4 regions of the Streptomyces sp. NPDC019531 genome follow, and region 2 is predicted to be linked to each of the others. Evidence: riboswitches for the same ligand, from Rfam matches in the RefSeq annotation. Region 2 holds a riboswitch; each other region holds the start of a gene.
The links. Region 2 has a riboswitch for cyclic di-AMP ahead of ACI2L1_RS12795 (transglycosylase SLT domain-containing protein). Riboswitches for the same ligand answer to the same signal wherever they lie in the genome.
Positions count from the first base shown of each region.

Region 1: linked by a shared signal. The riboswitch ahead of ACI2L1_RS21180 (M23 family metallopeptidase) and the one ahead of ACI2L1_RS12795 (transglycosylase SLT domain-containing protein) in region 2 are both predicted to bind cyclic di-AMP.
Region 3: linked by a shared signal. The riboswitch ahead of ACI2L1_RS34085 (M23 family metallopeptidase) and the one ahead of ACI2L1_RS12795 (transglycosylase SLT domain-containing protein) in region 2 are both predicted to bind cyclic di-AMP.
Region 4: linked by a shared signal. The riboswitch ahead of ACI2L1_RS16165 (peptidoglycan DD-metalloendopeptidase family protein) and the one ahead of ACI2L1_RS12795 (transglycosylase SLT domain-containing protein) in region 2 are both predicted to bind cyclic di-AMP.

Region 1 is NZ_JBJDQL010000017.1:79,807-83,475, reverse strand. It holds gene ACI2L1_RS21190 (M16 family metallopeptidase) at 1-181, shown strand, start outside; gene ACI2L1_RS21185 (M16 family metallopeptidase) at 178-1,566, shown strand; cyclic di-AMP (ydaO/yuaA leader) riboswitch at 1,776-1,943, shown strand; gene ACI2L1_RS21180 (M23 family metallopeptidase) at 1,957-2,709, shown strand; gene ACI2L1_RS21175 (GntR family transcriptional regulator) at 2,897-3,592, shown strand.
Region 2 is NZ_JBJDQL010000008.1:89,373-93,041, forward strand. It holds gene ACI2L1_RS12790 (CocE/NonD family hydrolase) at 1-1,212, shown strand, start outside; cyclic di-AMP (ydaO/yuaA leader) riboswitch at 1,453-1,656, shown strand; gene ACI2L1_RS12795 (transglycosylase SLT domain-containing protein) at 1,660-2,142, shown strand; gene ACI2L1_RS12800 (HAD family hydrolase) at 2,146-2,958, opposite strand; gene ACI2L1_RS12805 (LacI family DNA-binding transcriptional regulator) at 3,177-3,669, opposite strand, start outside.
Region 3 is NZ_JBJDQL010000040.1:20,115-23,783, reverse strand. It holds gene ACI2L1_RS34100 (hypothetical protein) at 1-446, opposite strand, end outside; gene ACI2L1_RS34095 (hypothetical protein) at 725-985, opposite strand; tRNA gene ACI2L1_RS34090 (tRNA-Met) at 1,236-1,309, shown strand; cyclic di-AMP (ydaO/yuaA leader) riboswitch at 1,617-1,774, shown strand; gene ACI2L1_RS34085 (M23 family metallopeptidase) at 1,786-2,817, shown strand; gene ACI2L1_RS34080 (PrsW family intramembrane metalloprotease) at 2,918-3,669, opposite strand, start outside.
Region 4 is NZ_JBJDQL010000011.1:90,658-94,326, reverse strand. It holds gene ACI2L1_RS16170 (alpha-galactosidase) at 1-1,146, shown strand, start outside; cyclic di-AMP (ydaO/yuaA leader) riboswitch at 1,450-1,611, shown strand; gene ACI2L1_RS16165 (peptidoglycan DD-metalloendopeptidase family protein) at 1,616-2,536, shown strand; gene ACI2L1_RS16160 (SGNH/GDSL hydrolase family protein) at 2,787-3,572, shown strand; gene ACI2L1_RS16155 (TetR/AcrR family transcriptional regulator) at 3,612-3,669, opposite strand, start outside.

The sequences.
Region 1 (3,669 bases), on a different contig from region 2:
CGAGGACGTCCAGAAGGTCGCCAAGGCCAAGCTGCGCCCCGACAACCGCGCGGTGCTCGTCTACGAACCCACCGCCCCGGCCGAGATCGCCCAGAGCCCCGAGGACGCCCAGGGCGCCGAAGACCCGGAGTCCGCGGCCACCGTGGAAGCCACCGACGAGAACGAGGAGGCGGCCAAGTGACCGAGCTCGCCGCGATGGAATTCCACCCGCAGCCACAGGCGGGCGAGCCCAAGGTCTGGGCCTTCCCCGCTCCCGAGCGCGGGACGCTCGACAACGGCCTCACCGTCCTGCGCTGCCAGCGCCCCGGCCAGCAGGTCGTCGCCGTCGAGGTGCTCCTTGACGCGCCCCTGGACGCCGAGCCGGCCGGCCTGGACGGCGTCGCCACGATCATGGCGCGCGCCTTCTCCGAGGGCACCGACAAGCACTCCGCCGAGGAGTTCGCCGCCGAGCTGGAGCGCTGCGGTGCCACCCTCGACGCGCACGCCGACCACCCGGGCGTCCGCCTCAGCCTCGAAGTGCCCGTCTCCCGGCTCGCCAAGGCGCTCGGCCTGCTGGCCGACGCCCTCAGGGCGCCCGCGTTCGCGGACAGCGAGGTCGAGCGGCTCGTCAACAACCGCCTGGACGAGATCCCGCACGAGCTGGCCAACCCGTCCCGTCGCGCCGCCAAGGAGCTCTCCAGGGAGCTGTTCCCGGCGGACTCCCGCATGTCGCGGCCGCGTCAGGGCACCGAGGAGACGGTCGAGAACATCGACTCCGCGGCCGTGCGCGGCTTCTACGAGAAGCACGTGCGCCCCGCCACCGCGACCGCCGTGGTCGTCGGCGACCTCACCGGCATCGACCTGGACGCACTGCTCGGCGACACCCTCGGCTCCTGGACCGGCTCCACGGCCCAGCCGCGGCCCGTACCGCCGGTGACCGCCGACGACACCGGCCGGGTCGTCATCGTGGACCGCCCCGGCGCCGTCCAGACGCAGCTGCTGATCGGCCGCGTCGGCGCCGACCGGCACGCACGCGTGTGGCCCGCGCAGGTGCTCGGCACATACTGCCTCGGCGGCACCCTCACCTCCCGCCTGGACCGCGTCCTGCGCGAGGAGAAGGGCTACACCTACGGCGTCCGCTCGTTCGGGCAGGTCCTCCGGTCCGCACCGGACGGCTCGGGCGCCGCGATGCTCGCCATCAGCGGCTCCGTCGACACCCCGAACACCGGTCCCGCTCTGGACGACCTGTGGAAGGTGCTGCGCACGCTCGCCGAGGGCGGTCTCACCGACGCCGAGCGCGATGTCGCCGTACAGAACCTCGTCGGCGTTGCGCCGCTCAAGTACGAGACCGCGGCGGCCGTGGCGAGCACGCTGGCCGACCAGGTCGAGCAGCACCTGCCGGACGACTACCAGGCGACTCTGTACCAGCAGCTCGCCGCGACCGGCACCGTCGAGGCCACCGCGGCAGTCGTCAGCGCCTTCCCGGTGGACCGGCTGGTGACGGTCCTGGTCGGTGACGCGGCCGCCATCAAGGAGCCCGTCGAGGCCCTCGGCATCGGCGAAGTCAAGGTAGTGACCGCCGAGTAGTCGTGACCGCCGAGTAGCGGCACGCGCGTGGAGGGGCCCTGGTGACGACGGCTTCACCAGGGCCCTTTGATGTCCGAATTGGGTGGGAGGTTGCCTGTCTGCCCTGTGGGATGCGCTACAAAAACCGTGATCCGTTTGGGCCTTGAAAGCCGCCCCGCTTAGCGTCATCCGGGCTGTTCGTTCAGGCAGTGCGCCGCGTCCGCGGCACCGGACAGTCATCGCCGAGTCCCCGTCATGGCGCGAGCCAGGGGAGCCGGGGACCCAAACACGTTGTCCCTGGGGTGAATCGGACGCCCGCGCGAGCCGCGAGGGGGTCCGTAGGAGACCTTCCTGCTCCGAACCCGTCAGCTAACCCGGTAGGCGAGAAGGAAGGAAAGGACCAGCCACTACATGGCGTTCACCTGCGCCACCGGGAAGCACCGTCGTCCCAGCCGGATGAAGCGCACCTCCGCGCGTGCGGCGGGAGTCGCGGCCCTCGCCACCACCGGCGTCATCGGCACCATCGCCGCTCCGGCGCTCGCCGCCGACAACTCCGTCGAACAGACCGGCCTCATGCCCGTCGTCAGCGTCGGCGACTCGCTCGCCGAGCAGATCGACGCCCAGGCCCTGGCCCAGGAACAGGCCGCCGCGAAGAAGAAGGCGGCCGCGGAGGCCAAGCGCAAGGCCGAGGCACGGGCCAAGGAGATCCGCGAGGCCAAGGAGCGCGCCGCCCGTGAGGCCGAGCGCGAGCGCCTCAACCGCTTCGTCGCCCCGATCTCCGGCTCCTACATCTCCACCGGCTACAAGACCGGCGGCTCCCTCTGGTCGTCCGGCAGCCACACCGGTGTCGACTTCCACGCCGCGAGCGGCACCTCCGTGCACGCGGTCGGCCGCGGCACCGTCGTGGAGGCCGGCTGGGGCGGGTCGTACGGCAACGAGATCGTGATCAGGATGGCCGACGGGACCTACACGCAGTACGGCCATCTGTCGTCCATCGGCGTCTCGGTGGGCCAGTCGGTCACCCCGGGCCAGCAGATCGGCCTGTCCGGCGCGACCGGCAACGTCACAGGGCCGCATCTGCACTTCGAGGCCCGCACCACCGCCGAGTACGGCTCGGACATCGACCCCGTCGCCTACCTGCGCTCGCACGGCGTGAGCGTCTGACGGCGTATCGCGAGACCCCGAGGCCCCGGCTCCCACGAGCCGGGGCTTTCGCCGTTTCAGTCCCGCTGCTGTCCAAAAAATATCCCTGGATTCCGGTCCGCCGTCGGAAATTCCCGCTGATTGCAATAGAGTCACTGAACACACGTCAATCGGCGACGTTTCGTGGGGATTAAGACGGAGGTCGGACATGCGTATTCCGGCGCACTCGGTATGCACGGCGATCCGGGACGACATCGTCGCCGGTGTCTACGAGCGCGGCGGCCGGCTCACCGAGGAACTGCTCGCTCGCCGCTACGGCGTCTCCCGCGTCCCCGTTCGCGAGGCCCTGCGAACACTGGAGGCCGAGGGCTTCGTGGTGACGCGGCGGCACGCGGGCGCGTGCGTCGCGGAACCGACCGAGCAGGAGGGCGCCGACCTTCTGGAGATGCGCATGCTCCTGGAGCCGCTGGGCGCCTCACGGGCCGCCCAGCGGCGCACCGAGGCCCATCTCAAGGTGCTGCGCGGCCTGGTCCGGCTGGGCCAGGAGCGGGCCAAGCGTGGTAACAGCGAGGATCTGCGCTCTTTGGGGAGCTGGTTCCACGAGACGCTCGCCCAGTCCTCCGGCAGCCCCGCGCTGGCCTCGATGCTGACCCAACTGCGTCACAAGATCGCCTGGATGTACGTGGTGGAGGCACCCGCCAACCCGGTGGAGTCCTGGGCGGAGCACGGCGCGATCGTGGACGCGGTGGCGCGCGGGGACGGTGACCGCGCGCGGACGATCACTGCGCTGCACACCGAGCGCTCCAGCGCGGTGCACCGTCTGAGGTTCACCTCGGGGTCCGATCGCGCGGACCGTGTGAGGACCTCGCAACATCCTGTAAACGTGACGGGTCTGCGGCATTAACATGGGCGCCGTATACAAAGAGGGGTAATTCGCGGGGGGTTATTTCCGCTGCCCGTAAAAGGGAAATGCAAAGGGCC
Region 2 (3,669 bases):
GTCCGCGGCCTGATCGGCCCCTGGTCCCACCAGTACCCCGACCGCGGTCTGCCGCCCGGCCCGGCGATCGGCTTCCTCCAGGAGACCCTGCGCTGGTGGGACCAGCATCTGAAGGGCGTCGACACGGGCGTCATGCGGGAACCGCTCCTGAGGGCCTACGTCAGCGACTCCCACCCCCCGGCCACGGTGTACGGCACCCTGCCCGGCCGCTGGGTCGGCGAGCCCGGCTGGCCCTCCCCCCACGTCACCACGGTGTCGTACGGCCTTCAGGGCGCCCCTGTGCTGGTCCGTTCCCCGCAGCACACGGGCGTGGACGCGGGCCGTTTCTTCCCCTTCGGCAACGATGCCGACCTGCCGCCGGACCAGCGGGAGGAGGACGCCCGCTCGGCCTGCTTCGAGTTCGCGGTGGGCGAGGAGACGTGGGTCCTCGGACGGCCGCGGGTGCGTCTCAGGGTGACCTCGGAGGTGTCGCGCGGGCAGGTCGTCGCGCGGCTCTGCGATGTCGCCCCGGACGGGTCCTCGACGCTCGTGACCCGGGGTGTGCTGAACCTCTCCGCGCGCCATGGCAGGGACCGGGCCGTGCCCTGGGAGCCGGGGGCCACCCAGGAGGTGTCCTTCGAGCTGAACGGCATCGGACACGCCTTCCCGCCCGGCCACCGCATCCGGCTCGCCGTGTCCTCGGCGTACTGGCCGTGGATCTGGCCGCAGCCCGAATCGCAGGCCGGGTTCACTCTGGAGCCCGCGGGGAGTTTCCTCGAACTGCCGGTACGCGCGCGTGAGACCTCCTCGGACATCGCCTTCGACGAGCCGGAGCAGTCCGCGCCGCTCGGAGCGAACCAGCCCGTGACGCTCGACGAGCCGCGGCCCGAGCGCCTGGTCGTGCGTGACGTGGCCAAGGGCGAGTGGCGCCTTGAGGTCGACCCCCGTTACGGCGGCACGCGCGTGTACCCCGACGGGCTGGAGTTCACCGAGGACGCGCTGGAGACGTACACGATCGACGAGAAGGACCCCTTGTCCGCCCGTGCCCGCTCGGACTGGTCGATCCGGCTGCACCGCCCGGAGCTCGCCTGGGACACCACCGTCCGGACCCGCTCGGAGATCAGCTGCGACAGGACGGACTTCCTCACCTCGAACGAGGTGATCTGCACCGACGGCGGTGAGGTGGTCTTCCACCGGACGTGGGAGAAGCGGATCCCACGGACGGCCGGTTGACTATGAGTTGGGCATTCTTGCCCGTTTTGCACGTCTTGCGCATGGGCGTGACTTGGCTCACCCGGATCAACGGATCGACGCATATCCGGAATTCACCGATCCGCCTTTTCCCGCGCACCAGTTGAGGCTTGCGACCGCAAAGGATCAAGTGCCCCAAATACCCCCGACCAAGGTCAATAAGCACGTCATGTGAATTCGCCACTTGTTCCGGACATGTGCTCTCGCATACGTTCCCGGCCTGTCGGGTGGACGCCGAATCCTGCCACCGCCCGCACACCCACCGAGAAGCCATGGCAGGAGCGGGGGAACCAGGTAAGCCGCCGGACCGGACGTCTTCGGACATACCGGTACGGCTCGGGGTGAAGCCATGCCTTTCGCGGGCATGACCGGGCAACTCCCGCCCGAACCCGACAGCTCACCTCGCAGGCGACGGAGAGGAACTTCGCCATGCCTGCTGCCGCTCAGCACCGCACTCCCCGCACAAGCCGTCTCGTCCGCAAGCTCGCCATCGCCGGCACCGGAGCCGCCGTACTCGCGCTCCCCCTCATCGGCGCGACCACCGCGTCCGCGGCCACCCCGACCGTGCAGACCGCGAGCACGCTCGGCTACGCCAACAACCTGGACGGCTGGATCCGGGCCTCCCTCGCCGTCATGGCGGAGCACGGGATCCCCGGCTCCTACGACGGCATCTACCGCAACGTCATCCGCGAGTCCTCCGGCAACCCCTGGGCCATCAACAACTGGGACTCCAACGCGGCCGCCGGCACGCCCTCCAAGGGCCTGCTCCAGGTGATCGACCCGACCTTCAACGCGTACCACGTGGCCAACACCTCGTGGGACCCGTACGACCCGGTCGCGAACATCACCGCGGCCTGCAACTACGCCGCCCAGCGGTACGGGTCCATCGACAACGTGTTCGGCGCGTACTAGGAACTACGCCGCACTGAACAGTCTTTCGAGGACGACGGCGATGCCGTCGTCCTCGTTCGACAGGGTCACCTCGTCGGCCACGGCCTTGAGTTCGGGGTGGGCGTTGGCCATCGCGACGCCATGGGCCGCCCAATCGAACATGGGGATGTCGTTGGGCATGTCCCCGAAGGCGATCGTCGACTCGGGCCCCAGGCCCAGGTGTTCGGCGGCCAGCGCGAGGCCCGTCGCCTTGGTGATGCCGCATGGCTGGAGTTCGACGGTCCCGGGTCCCGACATCGTGACCGTGGCCAGCGAGCCCACCACCGAGCGCGCCGTCACCGCCAACTCGTCGTCGGACAGGTAGGGGTGACGCAGCAGCACCTTGCTGATCGGCGCGCACCACAGGTCGTCGCGCCGTCCCACCCGCACGGCGGGCAGGGTCGGGTGGGGCATCAGATACCCCGGCTCGATGAGGGTGAGCCCGTCGACGCCGTCCTGGTCGACGGCCGCGTACACCTGGCCGACCTCGGCCTCGATCTTCCCGAGCGCGGTCTCGGCCAACTCCCGGTCCAGGGTGACCGACCAGAGCAGACGGTCCGCGCCGGCGTCGTACACCTGCGCGCCCTGCCCGCACACCGCGAGCCCCGTGCTGCCCAGGTCGTCCAGGAGCGGCCGCACTCTGGGCGCCGGCCGTCCCGTCACGACGAGATGCCGGGCCCCGCCCGCCGCCACCCGCGCGAGCGCGGCCAACGACCGGTCGGAGAGGGTGTCGTCGGCGCGCAGCAGCGTTCCGTCCAGGTCGGTGGCGATCAAGGAATATGCGGTGGAGGCGGCCATGATCAGAGAATACGGATGGTTGGCCCCTCCGACTCGACGGGAACCGGACGGCTGCTGCTTTCACATACGTTGACGGGCGTTCCGGTTCCGGGTGGTGCGGCAGACCGGGTGCGCCGGGGAACCACGCACGGCCGACGCGAGGTATGCCCCCCGCTCGGCCCTCGCCCCCTGCTCCCGTACTCCCCCACCCCCCTACTCCTCTACTCCCCGCGGAGCGCCTACGCCGAGTCCCGCACCACCAGTTCCGTCGGGAGGATCACTCCGGCCGTGTCCTCGCCGGTGATCTGGGCGAGGAGCATGCGGACCATCTCGGCGCTGATGCGGTCGAAGGGCTGGCGCATGGTGGTGAGGGCCGGGGCGAGGGCGGTGGCCGCCGGGGAGTCGTCGAAGCCGCCGACAGCGATGTCGCCGGGGACCGAACGCCCGGACTGCTGAAGGACGTTGACGACGCCGAGGGCCATGAGGTCGGAGGCGACGAACACGGCGTCCATGTCGGGGGCCTGGGACAGCAGCCGCCGGGCCGCCCGTTCGCCGCCGCTGCGCCGGAAGTCGCCCTCGACCACGAGCGCCGGGTCGTACGGCAGGCCCGCATCGGCGAGCACGTCCCGGTAACCGGCGAGGCGGTCGGGGCCGCCCGGCATGTCCAGCGGCCCGGTGACCATGCCGACGCGGCGCCGCCCACCGGCGAGCAGATGGCGGACCATCTCCTGC
Region 3 (3,669 bases), on a different contig from region 2:
TCACGTGTGCACACATCGCCCAGGCCGTCCCGCCGGACCTCCAGCACCCGCCGGTACGGCAGCACACTCCACGCCCCGACGACCCGACCCCCGTCCGCCTGGTACCGCAGCCGGAAGTAGCCGGGCCCGCGCCGCATGGTGACCTCGGACCGAGTGTCGTCGTCGGCGTCGCGTACAGCGTCTCCCCGGTCATCAGCAGACAGTTGAGGCTCGCGAAGGACATGCGGGCCCGTGTGCCGTCGGCGGCCTGCCGGCGCCTCGACCGGGTCCTTGTCCCGCAGCAGCGTCAGCACCCGCAGGAAGAACCGCTCGGAGTCGGTGCTCCCGGCCGCGCCGGACAGCAGCCCGGGGGCGATGAGCTCGTCGAGCGCGTCGTACGGCGAGAAGAAGCCGTTGTGCGCGAAGGCGAGGCAGCCCGCGGTGAACGGATGGGTGGGGCCCGGCACGAGGGGCGGCCCGGGCTCGCCATCCGCAGATGCAGCACGGCGGCGTCGGCGAGCGTCCCGGCGAGGGCGTCGTCCGTCACCGTGCTCCCGGCTCAACTCCGCCAAGGGGACGGCGAGGTCGCGCGGGGCGGCGGCGACAGTACTGGGAGGGGCTGACCCAGAGCCGGGTCGGCTCGGACCGGCCGGTTCACAACAGGGTGGCGGTGAGCACACCGAGCTGAGTTCCCGGCAGGTGCGAGGCGCCAGGGGAGGAGCCACGGCCGCCGAGCCTCTTGCTGTCAGCTCCCCTGAGAGGGACCGCCCTCGCTGTGGTCGCGGACCCAGTTCCGGTGGGCGTTCGAGCCCTCGCGGCCGGGGGAGAGTTTCAGCATGACTCCGTCGTCGATCTGCTCCAGGACCGTCACCACGTAGGGGGAGCCCGCGTGGACGGCCAGCCGGACGCTGCCGTTGGCGAACTCCGTCACCCGGAGCGTGCGGCCCCCGGAGAGCGGGATGTCCCGCTTGCCGATCTCCGTCGGGCGCTCCTCGGCTGCCGTCATGGTCCCTCCTCGTTTCCGTGAGGGGCGCCACGGTACGCCGGTCCCACCCGGCCGATCGCCCCAACCGGACCTGGCCGTGGAGGCCAGGGAGACCACGGAGGCCTGGTCGGCGAGGATGGGGCGGTACATCCCGCCTGGCTGGTGGTCCGGAACGCGGGCCCCGACCTGGATGTGGCCCTCAACCACCTGGAGAAACGGCAACCCTGGCGCGAGTCACCCCGCGGATGGCGTACAGTAGTGAACACAACGGCGCGGGGTGGAGCAGCTCGGTAGCTCGCTGGGCTCATAACCCAGAGGTCGCAGGTTCAAATCCTGTCCCCGCTACTCAAGGCTCAGGGCCGGAATCCAGTCACTGGATTCCGGCCCTGAGTGTTTTCCCCGGGGTTCCTGGCCGACGGCCTTCGTGACGTGGTGTGATCGGGCGAGTGCCCTCCGCGTAACAACTGACATGCCGTCAATACCTGTGAGTCACCTGGGGCAAGGTCAAGTCGCCCGTTTTTCGGCGTTCTTGGGCCGTAAGTCCCGTGGGATTTCGTTAATGATCAAGAGGAACGGCTTGGAATCGAGCCCCCGCGTCTATTAACGTTCGATAACGCAGCGCGGTCGTCCCAGCCGTCACAAGAGACGGCTCCGTGCTCACGCGCCGAATTCCGCAAGGGAACCGGGGAACCACCAACTTGGGGTGAATCGCTCGTACTCCGCCGTGGCAGCACGGTGGGTATACGCGCGTAGGAGACCTTCCTGCTCCGAACCCGTCAGCTAACCCGGTAGGCGAGAAGGAAGGAAAGGAGCACGCCCACGTGGCGTCCAACCCGCCTGCCCCCGAGGCGCCGTACGCACCGAGCGACACGCTCGTGTACGGCGGCTACCGTGCCGACGACGAGGCCCCCCTCGGCGAGTGGAACCCGACCGCGGAGTCCCTCGCTCCGGTGCGCGGCCGGCATCGTGTCGCCAAGCAGCGCGGCGGAGGATTCGCCCGCAGCTCCACCGTTCTGGGCGTCGGTGTCATAGCCGCCGTCAGCGCCGGCGGGATGGCCAGCGCCAACACCGGCAAGCCGCCGGTGTCCATCTCCATGCCGGACCTGCCCTCCGTGGACTCGCTCATCTCGGACGACTCCGGCTCCTCCGACGACACGAGCGCCTTCAGCACGGTCGGCGGCACCACCTCCACGGAAATTTCGCAGACCGAGTCCGCCTCGGACGCCGGTGAGGCACTGCGCTCGCGCATCCTGGCCCAGGCCGAGCAGCAGCAGGACCAGATCGACTCCAAGGCCGCCAAGGCCGTCGCGGACGCCGCCCAGAAGGAGGCCGACGCGGCCGCCGCCAAGGCGGAGAAGGAGGCCCAGGAGAAGGCCGCCGCCGCGAAGAAGAAGGCAGAGCAGGAAGCCGCGGAGAAGGCCGAGGCCGCGCGCCTGGCCGAGCTCGCCAAGCAGTTCACGCTGCCGACCTCGTCGTACACGATCACCTCGACCTTCGGTCAGGCCGGTTCGCTGTGGTCCTCCGGCTACCACACCGGCCTCGACTTCGCCGCGCCCACGGGCACGCTGATCAAGGCGATCCACAGCGGCACCATCACGGAGGCCGGCTGGGCCGGTTCCTACGGCTACCGCACCATCCTCACCCTCGACGACGGCACCGAGCTGTGGTTCTGCCACCAGTCCTCGATCAGTGTCAGCGTCGGCCAGAAGGTCAGCACCGGTGACGTCATCGGGCGCGTGGGCGCCACAGGCAACGTGACCGGCGCGCACCTGCATCTGGAGGTCCACCCCGGTGGCGCGGCCGACGGGATCGACCCGATGGCGTGGCTGCGGGGCAAGGGGCTCAACCCCTGAGGTCCACGGTGATTTCGCGGCCGTAGAGTCCCGCTCCTTCGCGGTCCTCGACGCGTACGCCGCTCGCGGCAACCGCGCGGTGCCGATCCCTCCGCAGCCCTTACGTCCGGTACGGGTTGTACGCGGGATACGGCACCGTCGGGTGCACCGGGTGGGTCGGCTGTTGCGCCGGATACCCGTACACCCCGTACACCGGCCAGGGCGGCGCAGCCACCGGCACCGGCGGCGCCGTCATCCGCGCCGCGTGATCCAGCGCCGGCCGCGCCACGTCCCGCCGCCGCCACAGCTCGTGCAACAACTCCCGCTCCCGTACGACGAAGTCCGCGTTCGCCCGTCCGAGCCGCCCCCGGCGCCGCAGGAACGCGAGCGACGTCGCGTACGCCTCGTACTGCGCGACCGCCCGCCCCGCGGCCCGCCCCCCGAGCTGCCGTCGGGCGTACTCCCGCGCCACCCTCCGCGCCCGCATCGACCCGAGCACATACGGCTCGGTCGGCACCAGCCACCCGGCGACGGCGTACGCGGGCAGCTCCTCGCGGACGGTCTTCAGCTCCCGCTGCCGCGTCCAGATCACCAGCCAGGTCAGCAGCGCGAACGCCGGCACCATGAACATCGCGTACACCGCGAAGAACCCGTACTCCCCGAAGGTCGACGAGCCGTTCCACATCGCGTGCATGCCCATCGCGAGCAGCAGCCCGGACAACGGGACGAGCACCCGCCGTATGTGCTGCCGCTCCGCGGCGAGCGCGGAGACGCCGAAGCCGATGCCGGTGAGGACGGTGAACAGGGGGTGCGCGAACGGTGACATCACGACCCGCACGAAGAAGGTCGCGGCGGTGACGGAGGCGATGCCGC
Region 4 (3,669 bases), on a different contig from region 2:
ATCTCCGAGGAGCAGCAGGGCACCCTCGCCAGCCGGGCCGCGGCGGCCGGTGTCGAGCTGTTCGTGGTCGACGACGGCTGGTTCGGCACCCGGACCAGCGACCGGGCCGGGCTCGGCGACTGGGCCCCCAACCCCGACCGCTTCCCCGCCGGGCTCAAGCCGCTCGGCGACCGCGTGCACGCGCTCGGCATGCAGTTCGGTATCTGGGTCGAGCCGGAGATGGTCAATCCGGACAGCGAGCTGTACCGCGCCCACCCGGACTGGGTGCAGTACCAAGCGGGACGAAAGCGGACGGAGTTCCGCAATCAGCTCGTACTGAACCTCGCGCGCGAGGATGTCCAGGAGTATCTGTGGGAGCAGCTCGACGTACTGCTCTCCTCGGCCCCGATCGACTATGTGAAGTGGGACTTCAACCGCTGCTTCACGGACGCGGGCTGGCCCGGCGACGCCTATCCGCAGCGCCTGTGGGTTGACCATGTACGCGGCTTTTATGCACTGTTGGACCGTTTGCGGGCGGCTCACCCGGGCGTCGCCTTCGAGTCCTGCTCGGGTGGCGGCGGCCGGATCGACCTCGGGGTGCTCAGTCGCACCGACCAGGTGTGGACCTCCGACAACACCGATCCGCTCGACCGCCTCGCCATCCAGCACGGCTTCAGCCAGATCCACCCCGCGCGCGTGATGGCCGCCTGGGTCACCGACAGTCCCAACACCCAGCTCAACGACCGGGTGAGCTCCTTGCGGTTCCGCTTCGTGAGCGCGATGGCCGGGGTGCTCGGGGTCGGCGGGGACCTCGCTGAGTGGACCGAGGAGGAGCTCGCCGAAGCCCGCGAGTGGGTGGACCTCTACAAGGAGATCCGTCCGCTGGTGCAGCGTGGCGACCTCTACCGGCTGCGGCCTCCGCGGGGCGGACTCAGTGCGGTGCAGTACGTCCTGGGGGAGGAGGCCGTCGTTCTCGCCTGGCTCCAGGCGCAGCACTACGGCGAGCCCGTGCCGGCGGTGCGGCTGCGCGGACTCGACCCGACGGCGTCGTACGAATGCCTCGAAACGGGAGAAGTTCACCGAGGGGCCGTATTGCTGCATCACGGACTTCGCACCGGTTTGCGCGGCGACTTGGATGCGACGGTTCTCCGGCTGCGTCGCATCTAGGGCTTCTGTCCGAATTGTTGGCTTCTTTCCAACTCCTGCCGGGATAGGGGTTCCTGTGAATTCATGACGTGAGGAGCGTCATATCCGTAACGGTGTGTCGCCCGTCATGTTCACGTAATTCGCGGGGTTTTCAAGGGGATTTGGGTTCGGTGGCGGGCGTCCGATTCACGCAGGGTGACCGTTAATTCTCATAAGGGATCAACAGGAACGCATTCACAGGGAACCTCTCACTTGTCCCTTTGTGTCTTGCTCGTTTACGTTCGCCACCGATCCGGACGGACGCCCAATCCTGCCGCCGCCCGGATTCCGCACACACTCACCCGTGCACGGCAGGAGCGGGGGACCCACAGGTAGTAACGCCTGTTCCGGTCTCCGGAACGGCTTGGGGTAAAGCCGCGTTTCGGCGCGGCCGGGCATCTCCAGCCCGCACCCGACAGCTCACCTCGCAGGCGCCGGAGAGGAATTCGCCATGCCCGCCAAGGGTAAGCACCGCCGCCCGAAGCCCAAGCGCTTCACCCGCTCGATCGCCATCGCCGGTACCGGGGGTGCCGCGCTCGCCCTTCCGCTCATGGGGGCAACCGGCGCTCACGCGGCGACCTCGCAGTCCGTGTCGGAAAAGGCCGTTCAGGCGCTTCCGGTCACGCAGAAAGTCGCCGAGAAGTCGACTGCGAAGAAGGACGCCAAGAAGACCTCGGCCGTGCGCACCTATTCGGTGCGGGCCGGTGACTATCTCTCGAAGATCGCCGATGAGCAGAACGTCAGCGGTGGCTGGAAAAAGCTCTACGCCGACAACCGCGAGGCCATTGGTGACGACCCGTCGCTGATACATCCCGGCCTGAAGCTCTCGATCGGCAAGAAGGCCACCACGAGCACGGCGAAGACCAAGTCCTCCTCCTCGTCGTCCTCGTCGAAGGCCGAGAAGGCAAAGTCGAAGTCCTCCTCCAACTCGACGGCCGCCACGCAGAGCTCCAGCAGCTCCAGTGGCTACACGCTCCCGGTCAGCGGTGCCACCATCGGCACCGGCTACCGCGTCGCGGGCAGCATGTGGTCCAGCGGCTACCACACGGGCGTCGACTTCGTCGTTCCGACGGGGACCTCGCTCAAGGCCGTGGCCGCGGGCACGGTCGTCTCCGCGGGCTGGGGCGGCGCCTACGGCAACCAGGTCGTCATCAAGCTCAACGACGGCTACTACGCGCAGTACGCCCACCTCTCCCAGCTCTCCGTCTCGGCCGGCCAGACCGTGACCGAGGGCCAGCAGATCGGGCTCTCCGGCGCGACCGGCAATGTGACCGGTCCGCACCTGCACTTCGAGATCCGCACCACGCCGGACTACGGCTCGGACGTGGACCCGGTCTCCTACCTCCGCTCGAAGGGCGTCGCCGTCGGCTGACGACACCCCCTGCGCCACCGAAGGCCGGACCCCGATCCCCGGGTCCGGCCTTCGGTGTGTCCGCGCGACTTCCGGGTGTGGCTGTCGCAGCGTCAACAGTCCTGGTGAGAAAGCTATTCCTGGTTTGGTGAACACTTTAGGAGTGGCTTATCTCACCGCCCGTCAAGTCTTTCCTACGGTCGCGTAGGTCACATTCGAAGGTGAATCATGAACTGCTGTGGCAGACGATTCGAAGAATGACAGCAGATCAGTGATCGGGTCGTACGTGGCGGTGGGGGACAGCTTCACCGAGGGCGTCGGCGACCCCGGCCCCGACGGGGCGTTCGTCGGATGGGCCGACCGGTTCGCGGTACTTCTCGCGGACCGGCGGCCCGAGGGCGACTTCAGGTACAGCAATCTCGCCGTGCGCGGGAAGCTGCTCGACCAGATCGTCGAGGACCAGCTTCCGCAGGCCGTCGAACTGGCACCGGACCTGGTGTCGTTCTGCGCCGGCGGCAACGACATCATCCGGCCCGGCACCGACCCCGACGAGGTCGCCGAGCGCTTCGAGCGGGCGATCGCCAGGCTCACCGAGGCGTGCGGCACCGTCATGGTGACGACCGGCTGCGACACCCGCGGGGTGCCCGTGCTCAAGCACCTGCGCGGCAAGATCGCCACCTACAACGGGCATGTGAGGGCCGTCGCCGACCGGTACGGGTGCCCGGTGCTCGACCTGTGGTCCCTGAAGACCGTCCAGGACCGGCGGGCCTGGGACGGCGACCGGCTGCATCTGTCTCCGGAGGGCCACACGCGTGTGGCGCTTCGAGCGGGGCAGGTACTGGGCCTTGAGGTACCCGCGGATCCGGATCAGCCGTGGCCGCCGTTGCCGCCGCGCGGGCCGCTGGATGTGCGGCGTGACGACGTGCACTGGGCACGCGAGTACCTGGTGCCGTGGATCGGGCGTCGGTTGCGCGGAGAGTCCTCCGGGGACCATGTGACGGCCAAGGGTGTGCTGTCGCCGGACGACATCAAGACGCGGATCGCTTCGGTGGCCTGAGAGGGCACCCGGGGACCGCGGTCGGACCGGCCTGAGTGGTCAGCGCATCAGCGCTGTCCGTTCCAGGCCCAGTTCCCGGGCCAGCGCCTCGTCCACC